One region of the Lysinibacillus sp. RS11 genome, then DNA from elsewhere that is predicted to be linked to it. Evidence: a T-box and tRNA genes for the amino acid it is inferred to sense, from the RefSeq annotation. Region 1 holds a T-box; the other regions hold tRNA genes.
The links. The T-box of region 1 lies ahead of ileS (isoleucine--tRNA ligase). A T-box ahead of a tRNA ligase gene usually reads a tRNA of that ligase, here a tRNA-Ile.
Positions count from the first base shown of each region.

Region 1 (3,247 bases):
AAAAAGTTTCCAAATCGACCGTGTTTAATGTGCTCAGGATACCACGTTACTTGGTCATTATTTTCTAAAAGCTGGTCTTTTAATGCAGACATGTTGATAAACCAGCTGTCAGTTGCATAATAAAGCAATGGTGAATCACAGCGCCAGCAATGAGGATAGCTATGCTCATATTTCTCCTTATCAAACAATAGCTCCTTTTTAGCGAGCATTTTTATTATATCGACATCACAATCTTTTACAAATTTACCTGCAAGCTCTGGAACCTCTTCTGTATAGCAACCCTTTACATCAACAACATTGACAAACGATAGCCCATTTTGCTGAACCGTTTTATAATCGTCCTCCCCGTATGCAGGTGCGATATGGACGATTCCAGTTCCACTATGCTCTGTAACATAATCCGCTAGTACAACGACATACCCCTTCTCAACTGTTACATAGGAAAATGGTGGGGTGTACGATACACCTTCAAATTCACGCCCTTCATGTTCACTTAACACTTCAACAGAATCAGCAAAAACTTTATTCACTAGTGATTTTGCTAAAATATAGACTTTATCGTGCTGCTTCACTCGAACATACATGAGCTTAGGATTCATGGCTAATGCAACATTGGCAGGTAATGTCCATGGAGTCGTTGTCCAACCAAGAAAATATTCATCTTTACCCTTTAGCTTAAACATTGCTGTGACAGATAAATCCTTTACATCCTTATAGCCCTGTGCAACTTCATGAGAGCTTAATGATGTTTGACAGCTAGGGCAATATGGTGAGACACGATGCCCCTTATATAAAAGCTTTTCCTTGTGCACGTGACTTAAAATATGCCAAACGGATTCGATGTAGTCATTACTTAGCGTTAAATATGGGTCATCCATGTCAATCCAATAGCCAAGTTCTTCTGTAAAGGAACGCCACTTTTTCTCATAGGTAAAGACACTTCCTTTACACTCCTGAATGAATTGTTCAACACCATATTTTTCAATCTCTTGCTTCCCAGAGATACCTAGCTTTTTTTCCACACCGAGTTCCACAGGCAAACCATGTGTATCCCAGCCAGCTTTCCGTTCAACTAAATACCCTTGCATCGTTTTATAACGAGCCACGACATCCTTAATTGTTCTGCCAAATGCGTGACCTACATGTGGTAATCCATTTGCTGTTGGTGGGCCTTCGTAAAATACAAAGGGCTTATGACCAGCACGATTCGCAACAGATGCTTGGAACGTTTTTTCTTGTTCCCACAACTGGCGAATCCTCGTTTCCCTCTCTACAGCCGTTTCTTTTTTCTTTTCACCTTGCATGTAATTCCCTCCTATACAAATGTATAAAAGGCATACAAAAACCCCGTCCCAAGCAAGGGACGGGGTTAACCGCGAATACCACCCTAATTCTATTGAATCAACCGTTCAATAGCACTCAGCAACGTACAATCATACGTGTTCTTTTTAACGGTAGACACCCGGATTAGCTTACTATGTTCAGCCAATCTTCTCAGAGAGGATCTTCATGTATCATGTGCACACCGACTTCCACCATTATGTCGGCTCTCTGTAGAACAAAATGAAACACTACTCTTTCTCATCAACGAATTTGTATGCTTTTATTGTCACTCATCTTAACAAACTAAATTTTGTCTGTCAATAATTTCAAAGTACTAATATTGGTAGTAATTTCTTATAATTCATCGAGACATGCTTCGATGCATTTATGAAGTGCTGCGAACTTAGGCTTCCCATTTGTTTTAATATAAAAGCTTTTCACAAAGGATTTACAGTTAAAAACTAAAATTCTGTGATGCTGTACATCGAGCTGTTCTTTTTTTACTTTTAAAGTTGCAGGTAATTCTTGCAGTAATCTAATGATTTCTTGCTCCTCTAAACCATGCTCAAGCATTGTGAAGATAGGTACTAAAATCCGTTCATCTTCATTATGTATGAAAGCATGATTTTCTTGCAAAACGACGTTGTATAATGCGCTTACAATTTCACTATAAGAGGCTTTATTTAATTTCGGATTTTTCACCAATTCATCGATTGCATCAGCCATATGGGCAACACTATGAGCCCACCCTTTCACCGGCACGTAGCCTCTTACATCCTTTTCTGCCGCTAAATAAGCGAGTACTTTATCTTTACAATCAGCGATTTTCTTTTGGGATAAAAAATCGTCTGCGTTATCTCTAAATAATATGAGGGCGATCAATAGCGACGTAAATGTACGGGTAAAAACTAAATCTGATTCACTTTCTTCAATACCCTTACATAATATATTATTCAAAGAATCCTCTAAAAGCTCCGTTAAAAGTGCATGCTCTAGTAAGTTTTTTTCATGGATCAATTCATAAAACGATCCATAAATTAAGTTATCTCGTAGTTCACTATCTAGTGAGCCGATATGTAGCATCATTGATTGTACGAGATGTGTTTGGTCTTCTTGTTGCCACGTTTTATTTCCACTGCTTATATCTGTTAATATTTTTTTTAATTCAATTTCCTTCAGTAAGTTTTTATTTAGTATCATATTCGATCTTTCTCCCCATACCTTTTTGTTTTAGTAAGAACTTGCATAATCATCCTTTACTACTCCCCCTGATTATACAAATACTTACAATAATTGTACCATAATGCAAATGTAAAAACAGCTTTCTAAAAAAAAGCTAGACATTCTTGAAGCTTTTGAATGTCTAGCCTTGATTCATGGGTATTCTTCGAGTATTTCCATGCTATCTAAATCCGCAATCCTTATTATAGAATCAGCATTTTTCCTGGGATCCCTGCTATATTTAACTTCTACATAATCCCCAGGTGACAATGTTTTAGGAACATCAATTAATGGGAACCACGTACCATTACCATGTTTTTGTACGATTTCATCTATTGATAATTTCCCAATATTTGATTCATCAGCATGTGAAACGACTAAAAATTCATGTTCTTTGATTGCTACGACTGCCCCACGTTTTGAATAGATTCCTTTTTCGCCCACTGGAATATCATATTTTTCACGTAGGTATGCTATTTCTTGACTATAATGTTCTTCAAAATAGTTCAAAGCATCTCTTTCCACTAGGAAAAGTAGCATCATTCTTTCTACGTCTTTGTATTGATTTTTTTCCTGATCTAATAGTGAATTGATAGTAGTATATTTATAATTCATTGGTTTAGTGTATTGTTCAATATATTCTTCTTTTGTAAGATTCACCTTCTCCAATTGTTCAGTGAATTTCGCATTGTTCTCATTTATA
Region 1 covers NZ_CP168124.1:2,549,519-2,552,765, forward strand. The annotation lists gene ileS (isoleucine--tRNA ligase) at 1-1,304, opposite strand, end outside; T-box leader at 1,357-1,597, opposite strand; gene AB9L17_RS12965 (DUF2785 domain-containing protein) at 1,678-2,523, opposite strand; gene AB9L17_RS12970 (hypothetical protein) at 2,698-3,247, opposite strand, start outside.

Region 2 (3,247 bases), 1.2 Mb from region 1:
ACTCAAGTACTTCTGTCGAAGAGCAAAGATTCCCAAGGAAAAAATAACAAGGCTTGATGTTTGCCCGCAGGAAGGAGTTAGCTTATTGTGAAAATCAGCATCCTTTTATTAAATAAAGGGAATAAAAATAGCGAATCAATCTATTTGATAAATTAATTGTTTTCTTTTAATTGAACAATTGCTATAATAAATAGTAGAGTAATAATTTCTCTTTCGAAACGAAAATATCTTCATAAAGTAATAATTTCTTTTTTTTATAAAAAAGTGTTGCACAATGCGAGAAAACGTTATACAATAATTCTTGTCTTGAAGGACAGGTAATAAACTTCAAAACAAAATACATAAGAGTTTCAAAATACAACGTATATTGAAAACTGTTAATAGTCTAGTGATGATGGCAAAGAGGTCACACCCGTTCCCATACCGAACACGGAAGTTAAGCTCTTTAGCGCCGATGGTAGTTGGGGGCTTCCCCCTGTGAGAGTAGGACGTCGCTAGGCATTATACCCAGGAGGATTAGCTCAGCTGGGAGAGCACCTGCCTTACAAGCAGGGGGTCGGCGGTTCGAGCCCGTCATCCTCCACCATTTGCCGGTGTAGCTCAGTTGGTAGAGCAACTGACTTGTAATCAGTAGGTCGTGGGTTCGACTCCTATCGCCGGCACCATAGTTTTGAGCCATTAGCTCAGTTGGTAGAGCATCTGACTTTTAATCAGAGGGTCGAAGGTTCGAGTCCTTCATGGCTCACCATTTAATTGCCAACAAAATATGCGGGTGTGGCGGAATTGGCAGACGCACTAGACTTAGGATCTAGCGCCGCAAGGCGTGGGGGTTCGACTCCCTTCACCCGCACCATTTTTAAGAATTTCATATTGCCAGGATAAATAAATCTTATGCACATGCGGAAGTAGTTCAGTGGTAGAACACCACCTTGCCAAGGTGGGGGTCGCGAGTTCGAACCTCGTCTTCCGCTCCAAATGTGCCGGGGTGGCGGAACTGGCAGACGCACAGGACTTAAAATCCTGCGGTAGGTGACTACCGTGCCGGTTCGATTCCGGCCCTCGGCACCATTTTTTATAATTAGCGCCCGTAGCTCAATTGGATAGAGCGTCTGACTACGGATCAGAAGGTTATGGGTTCGACTCCTGTCGGGCGCGCCAAATTAATATTTATCGGAATGTAGCTCAGCTTGGTAGAGCACTTGGTTTGGGACCAAGGGGTCGTAGGTTCGAATCCTGTCATTCCGACCACTTTATGGGGCCTTAGCTCAGCTGGGAGAGCGCCTGCCTTGCACGCAGGAGGTCAGCGGTTCGATCCCGCTAGGCTCCACCATAAAAGATAACCAGTATAAAGATCCTGGCGGCGTAGCTCAGCTGGCTAGAGCGTACGGTTCATACCCGTAAGGTCGGGGGTTCGATCCCCTCTGCCGCCATCTTAAAGGACCTTTAGCTCAGTTGGTTAGAGCAGACGGCTCATAACCGTCCGGTCGCAGGTTCGAGTCCTGCAAGGTCCACCATTTATATAATTACGGAGGTATACCCAAGTCTGGCTGAAGGGATCGGTCTTGAAAACCGACAGGCGGGTAACACCGCGCGGGGGTTCGAATCCCTCTACCTCCTCCAGTTTTATTTCTATAAATGGTGCTTGAAAAACTCGAAAAGAATATTATTAACGCGGGGTGGAGCAGTGGTAGCTCGTCGGGCTCATAACCCGAAGGTCGTTGGTTCAAATCCGGCCCCCGCAACCAAATGGTCCCGTGGTGTAGCGGTTAACATGCCTGCCTGTCACGCAGGAGATCGCCGGTTCGATCCCGGTCGGGACCGCCATTTTTAAAAAATATGGGTCAGTAGCTCAGTTGGTAGAGCATTAGATTGAAGCTCTAAGTGTCGGCGGTTCGATTCCGTCCTGACCCACCATATTTGCGGGTGTAGTTTAATGGTAAAACCTCAGCCTTCCAAGCTGATGTCGTGAGTTCGATTCTCATCACCCGCTCCAAGGGCCTATAGCTCAGCTGGTTAGAGCGCACGCCTGATAAGCGTGAGGTCGATGGTTCGAGTCCATTTAGGCCCACCATTATTCCGAAGTAGCTCAGTTGGTAGTAGCACCTGACTGTTAATCAGGTTGTCGCAGGTTCGAGTCCTGCCTTCGGAGCCATTTTTTTGTGGGGAAGTACTCAAGAGGCTGAAGAGGCGCCCCTGCTAAGGGTGTAGGTCGGGTAACCGGCGCGAGGGTTCAAATCCCTCCTTCTCCGCCATTGGCCCGTTGGTCAAGTGGTTAAGACACCGCCCTTTCACGGCGGTAACACGGGTTCGAATCCCGTACGGGTCATACTAAAAAGCAGTAGATGTAATTTACATCTACTGCTTTTTCATTGTTAAGAGAAACTATAGGTTTTTTTCCTGTGGATAACCTTAAGCCTAGTCGTCGTCTAGGCTTAAGCGCTAATCCTGTAGGTCGCTTTGATCCATCGGGCAAAAGTGGTGTAGCGTTTACTTTTGCTTCGGGCTCTCCAGCGCTTTAGCGCATTTGTTTTTTATGATTCTTTGTTGTTCCATAAACGCATCATTTGCTGTTTCCCCAGTCACTTTCTAGGCAAGTTATTAAATTGTGTACGGCTCCATTCAATTACTTCCTCCGATATCTTATCAAAATTGTTTTTCAATGGGCAGAATTCACGTAGTAATCTATTCACATTGGCATTCCTCTAACACTTGAAAATAGCTAAATTCTTTAAACGATCTGTTGTTGCGGTTTAGATAGCACCTTTTGGTAGTTGTTCATGTAGGGGAGGTGAATAGCACGCTCAAGTCTTCGTTAAGCAATTTGGATAAAAATTCCTACATACCAACATATCATTCGTTCAATAAATGTTGCTATATAACCTTTTGCTTTATCCTAATAAGACTACTAAAAAACATTTCTGATCATCCTCGTCACTATCAATATAAGTAGTCAATAAAAATTGTGCAATTTCATATAAAAAATGGACAAACAAACTAAATGTAACTTAACTTTGCTAATTTCATCATTTATTACACAAATAATCCATGGTAAATGACGATAATATTGGTATAATCTTTGGAATATATCTATCTTTCTTTTATAATGGAGATGAATAGAATTCGTAGGGGGTTATAAAAGTGAAAAAAAAGCAAAGTAAATGGATTGTAAGTACAGCAGCTGCTGCATTGGTTGCCGCAGCTATTGTACCTACTGCAAGTGCAGCAAACTTTACAGATATTGCAAAAA
Region 2 covers NZ_CP168124.1:3,794,245-3,797,491, reverse strand. The annotation lists rRNA gene rrf (5S ribosomal RNA) at 385-500, shown strand; tRNA gene AB9L17_RS19525 (tRNA-Val) at 511-586, shown strand; tRNA gene AB9L17_RS19520 (tRNA-Thr) at 590-665, shown strand; tRNA gene AB9L17_RS19515 (tRNA-Lys) at 673-748, shown strand; tRNA gene AB9L17_RS19510 (tRNA-Leu) at 769-853, shown strand; tRNA gene AB9L17_RS19505 (tRNA-Gly) at 900-974, shown strand; tRNA gene AB9L17_RS19500 (tRNA-Leu) at 980-1,068, shown strand; tRNA gene AB9L17_RS19495 (tRNA-Arg) at 1,082-1,158, shown strand; tRNA gene AB9L17_RS19490 (tRNA-Pro) at 1,172-1,248, shown strand; tRNA gene AB9L17_RS19485 (tRNA-Ala) at 1,255-1,330, shown strand; tRNA gene AB9L17_RS19480 (tRNA-Met) at 1,357-1,430, shown strand; tRNA gene AB9L17_RS19475 (tRNA-Ile) at 1,438-1,514, shown strand; tRNA gene AB9L17_RS19470 (tRNA-Ser) at 1,528-1,620, shown strand; tRNA gene AB9L17_RS19465 (tRNA-Met) at 1,671-1,745, shown strand; tRNA gene AB9L17_RS19460 (tRNA-Asp) at 1,749-1,824, shown strand; tRNA gene AB9L17_RS19455 (tRNA-Phe) at 1,839-1,914, shown strand; tRNA gene AB9L17_RS19450 (tRNA-Gly) at 1,920-1,993, shown strand; tRNA gene AB9L17_RS19445 (tRNA-Ile) at 1,995-2,071, shown strand; tRNA gene AB9L17_RS19440 (tRNA-Asn) at 2,076-2,152, shown strand; tRNA gene AB9L17_RS19435 (tRNA-Ser) at 2,162-2,252, shown strand; tRNA gene AB9L17_RS19430 (tRNA-Glu) at 2,255-2,326, shown strand; gene AB9L17_RS19425 (S-layer homology domain-containing protein) at 3,139-3,247, shown strand, end outside.
Region 2: it has a tRNA-Ile gene. The T-box ahead of ileS (isoleucine--tRNA ligase) is inferred to sense a tRNA for this amino acid. The anticodon was not compared.

Region 3 (3,247 bases), 1.3 Mb from region 1:
TTTAATTGCCAACAAAATATGCGGGTGTGGCGGAATTGGCAGACGCACTAGACTTAGGATCTAGCGCCGCAAGGCGTGGGGGTTCGACTCCCTTCACCCGCACCATTTTTAAGAATTTCATATTGCCAGGATAAATAAATCTTATGCACATGCGGAAGTAGTTCAGTGGTAGAACACCACCTTGCCAAGGTGGGGGTCGCGAGTTCGAACCTCGTCTTCCGCTCCAAATGTGCCGGGGTGGCGGAACTGGCAGACGCACAGGACTTAAAATCCTGCGGTAGGTGACTACCGTGCCGGTTCGATTCCGGCCCTCGGCACCATTTTTTATAATTAGCGCCCGTAGCTCAATTGGATAGAGCGTCTGACTACGGATCAGAAGGTTATGGGTTCGACTCCTGTCGGGCGCGCCAAATTAATATTTATCGGAATGTAGCTCAGCTTGGTAGAGCACTTGGTTTGGGACCAAGGGGTCGTAGGTTCGAATCCTGTCATTCCGACCACTTTATGGGGCCTTAGCTCAGCTGGGAGAGCGCCTGCCTTGCACGCAGGAGGTCAGCGGTTCGATCCCGCTAGGCTCCACCATAAAAGATAACCAGTATAAAGATCCTGGCGGCGTAGCTCAGCTGGCTAGAGCGTACGGTTCATACCCGTAAGGTCGGGGGTTCGATCCCCTCTGCCGCCATCTTAAAGGACCTTTAGCTCAGTTGGTTAGAGCAGACGGCTCATAACCGTCCGGTCGCAGGTTCGAGTCCTGCAAGGTCCACCATTTATATAATTACGGAGGTATACCCAAGTCTGGCTGAAGGGATCGGTCTTGAAAACCGACAGGCGGGTAACACCGCGCGGGGGTTCGAATCCCTCTACCTCCTCCAGTTTTATTTCTATAAATGGTGCTTGAAAAACTCGAAAAGAATATTATTAACGCGGGGTGGAGCAGTGGTAGCTCGTCGGGCTCATAACCCGAAGGTCGTTGGTTCAAATCCGGCCCCCGCAACCAAATGGTCCCGTGGTGTAGCGGTTAACATGCCTGCCTGTCACGCAGGAGATCGCCGGTTCGATCCCGGTCGGGACCGCCATTTTTAAAAAATATGGGTCAGTAGCTCAGTTGGTAGAGCATTAGATTGAAGCTCTAAGTGTCGGCGGTTCGATTCCGTCCTGACCCACCATATTTGCGGGTGTAGTTTAATGGTAAAACCTCAGCCTTCCAAGCTGATGTCGTGAGTTCGATTCTCATCACCCGCTCCAAGGGCCTATAGCTCAGCTGGTTAGAGCGCACGCCTGATAAGCGTGAGGTCGATGGTTCGAGTCCATTTAGGCCCACCATTATTCCGAAGTAGCTCAGTTGGTAGTAGCACCTGACTGTTAATCAGGTTGTCGCAGGTTCGAGTCCTGCCTTCGGAGCCATTTTTTTTGTGGGGAAGTACTCAAGAGGCTGAAGAGGCGCCCCTGCTAAGGGTGTAGGTCGGGTAACCGGCGCGAGGGTTCAAATCCCTCCTTCTCCGCCATTGGCCCGTTGGTCAAGTGGTTAAGACACCGCCCTTTCACGGCGGTAACACGGGTTCGAATCCCGTACGGGTCATACTAAAAGCAGTAGATGTAATTTACATCTACTGCTTTTTTTTGTATAAGAATAGTTTTTGAGATTTCAATAATTTCCTCTAAACAATTATGAATTAAAGTCTTCAGAGGCGATTATGCTGAGACATAATCGATATTGAACATCACAACATGTTTACCTAGAGCTATAATAAACAAACGTCTACCAGAAATGAGTAGACGTTTTGCCATTTAAGTGCTTAACAGCATTCTTTCAAGTGAGCTACGTGCTTCTTCAGCAGTGTGAGCATCTACTCGAATACGATTATGTGGTTGCCCCTTTTCTATACTTTCTAAGGACCAAAGTAGATGGGGGAGGTCAATTCGATTCATTGTAAGACAAGGACAGAAATTCTCATTTAAAGAGATAATATGCTTATCAGGGTGCTGCTTAATAATCCGATTAACAAGATTCATTTCAGTACCGATTGCCCATGCTGAACCACTCGGTGCCTTATTAATCGTATCGATAATGTATTTTGTAGAACCTGCATCATCTGCAGCGGCAACAACCTCGCGACTACATTCAGGATGAACAATGATACGCATATTTGGATACACTTTACGCACAAGCTCCGTATGTTGAACTGTAAAACCTTCGTGTACAGAGCAGTGTCCCTTCCATAAGATGACTTGAATGTTTTCTGGAGACTGATCTGTCTCAAGTATATTTGTATGAGGATTCCAAACTGCCATATTTTCAAGCGGTATTCCTAAATCATACGCAGTATTTCTACCTAAATGTTGATCAGGTAAAAAGAAAATACGTTGTTTTTGTGTAAATGCCCATTTAACCATTTCTTTTGCATTGGACGATGTAACACAGGCCCCTCCATGCCTTCCCGTAAATGCTTTAATGGCAGCAGTAGAATTGACATATGTTAGCGGGATAATGGTATCCCCGAAAAGCTGTTGTAAAATAGACCATGCTTGTTCTGTTTGATAAATGTCTGCCATATCGGCCATTGAACAGCCTGCTCGCATATCAGGTAAGTAAACATGCTGCTGTTCTGTTGTAAGCATATCAGCCGTTTCCGCCATAAAATGTACTCCACAAAATACTATATGTTTAGCTTCTTTATTAGCAGCTGATAATTGAGCAAGCTGTAAAGAATCCCCTGTTACATCTGCAAATTGAATTACTTCATCTTTTTGATAATGATGCCCAGGGATGAAGAGTTTCCTTCCTAATTTCTTTTTTATAGCGATAATGCGACCTTCCATTTCATTTTTAGATAATGCACGATAATGATTTGGTAGTAGTGACGTTTGTTGTAATAAACTAGTGATGGACAAGGGGATTAGCTCCTTTCGTTTGTACAAGTGCACTAATATCAAAAGCTTTTACTGAATGTGTTAACGCTCCAAGCGAAATCCATTGAATGCCTGTTTTAGCATAGGTGTTTAAGTTTTGAAGAGTAATGCTTCCTGAAGCTTCTGTAACGATATGTGGGGGAACGGCAAGAAGCCATTCATGTATTTCTTCAGGGCTGCGATTATCAAACATAATAATGTCTGCACCAGCTACAATTGCTTCAACTAGCTGTGCTTTTGTTTCGATTTCCACTTCGATTTTAATGGTGTGACCGATTTTCTCACGGGCTGTTTGTACGGCCTTGGTTATACTACCTGCAAACGCAATATGATTATC
Region 3 covers NZ_CP168124.1:3,800,844-3,804,090, reverse strand. The annotation lists tRNA gene AB9L17_RS19635 (tRNA-Leu) at 21-105, shown strand; tRNA gene AB9L17_RS19630 (tRNA-Gly) at 152-226, shown strand; tRNA gene AB9L17_RS19625 (tRNA-Leu) at 232-320, shown strand; tRNA gene AB9L17_RS19620 (tRNA-Arg) at 334-410, shown strand; tRNA gene AB9L17_RS19615 (tRNA-Pro) at 424-500, shown strand; tRNA gene AB9L17_RS19610 (tRNA-Ala) at 507-582, shown strand; tRNA gene AB9L17_RS19605 (tRNA-Met) at 609-682, shown strand; tRNA gene AB9L17_RS19600 (tRNA-Ile) at 690-766, shown strand; tRNA gene AB9L17_RS19595 (tRNA-Ser) at 780-872, shown strand; tRNA gene AB9L17_RS19590 (tRNA-Met) at 923-997, shown strand; tRNA gene AB9L17_RS19585 (tRNA-Asp) at 1,001-1,076, shown strand; tRNA gene AB9L17_RS19580 (tRNA-Phe) at 1,091-1,166, shown strand; tRNA gene AB9L17_RS19575 (tRNA-Gly) at 1,172-1,245, shown strand; tRNA gene AB9L17_RS19570 (tRNA-Ile) at 1,247-1,323, shown strand; tRNA gene AB9L17_RS19565 (tRNA-Asn) at 1,328-1,404, shown strand; tRNA gene AB9L17_RS19560 (tRNA-Ser) at 1,415-1,505, shown strand; tRNA gene AB9L17_RS19555 (tRNA-Glu) at 1,508-1,579, shown strand; gene nadA (quinolinate synthase NadA) at 1,789-2,892, opposite strand; gene nadC (carboxylating nicotinate-nucleotide diphosphorylase) at 2,879-3,247, opposite strand, start outside.
Region 3: it has a tRNA-Ile gene. The T-box ahead of ileS (isoleucine--tRNA ligase) is inferred to sense a tRNA for this amino acid. The anticodon was not compared.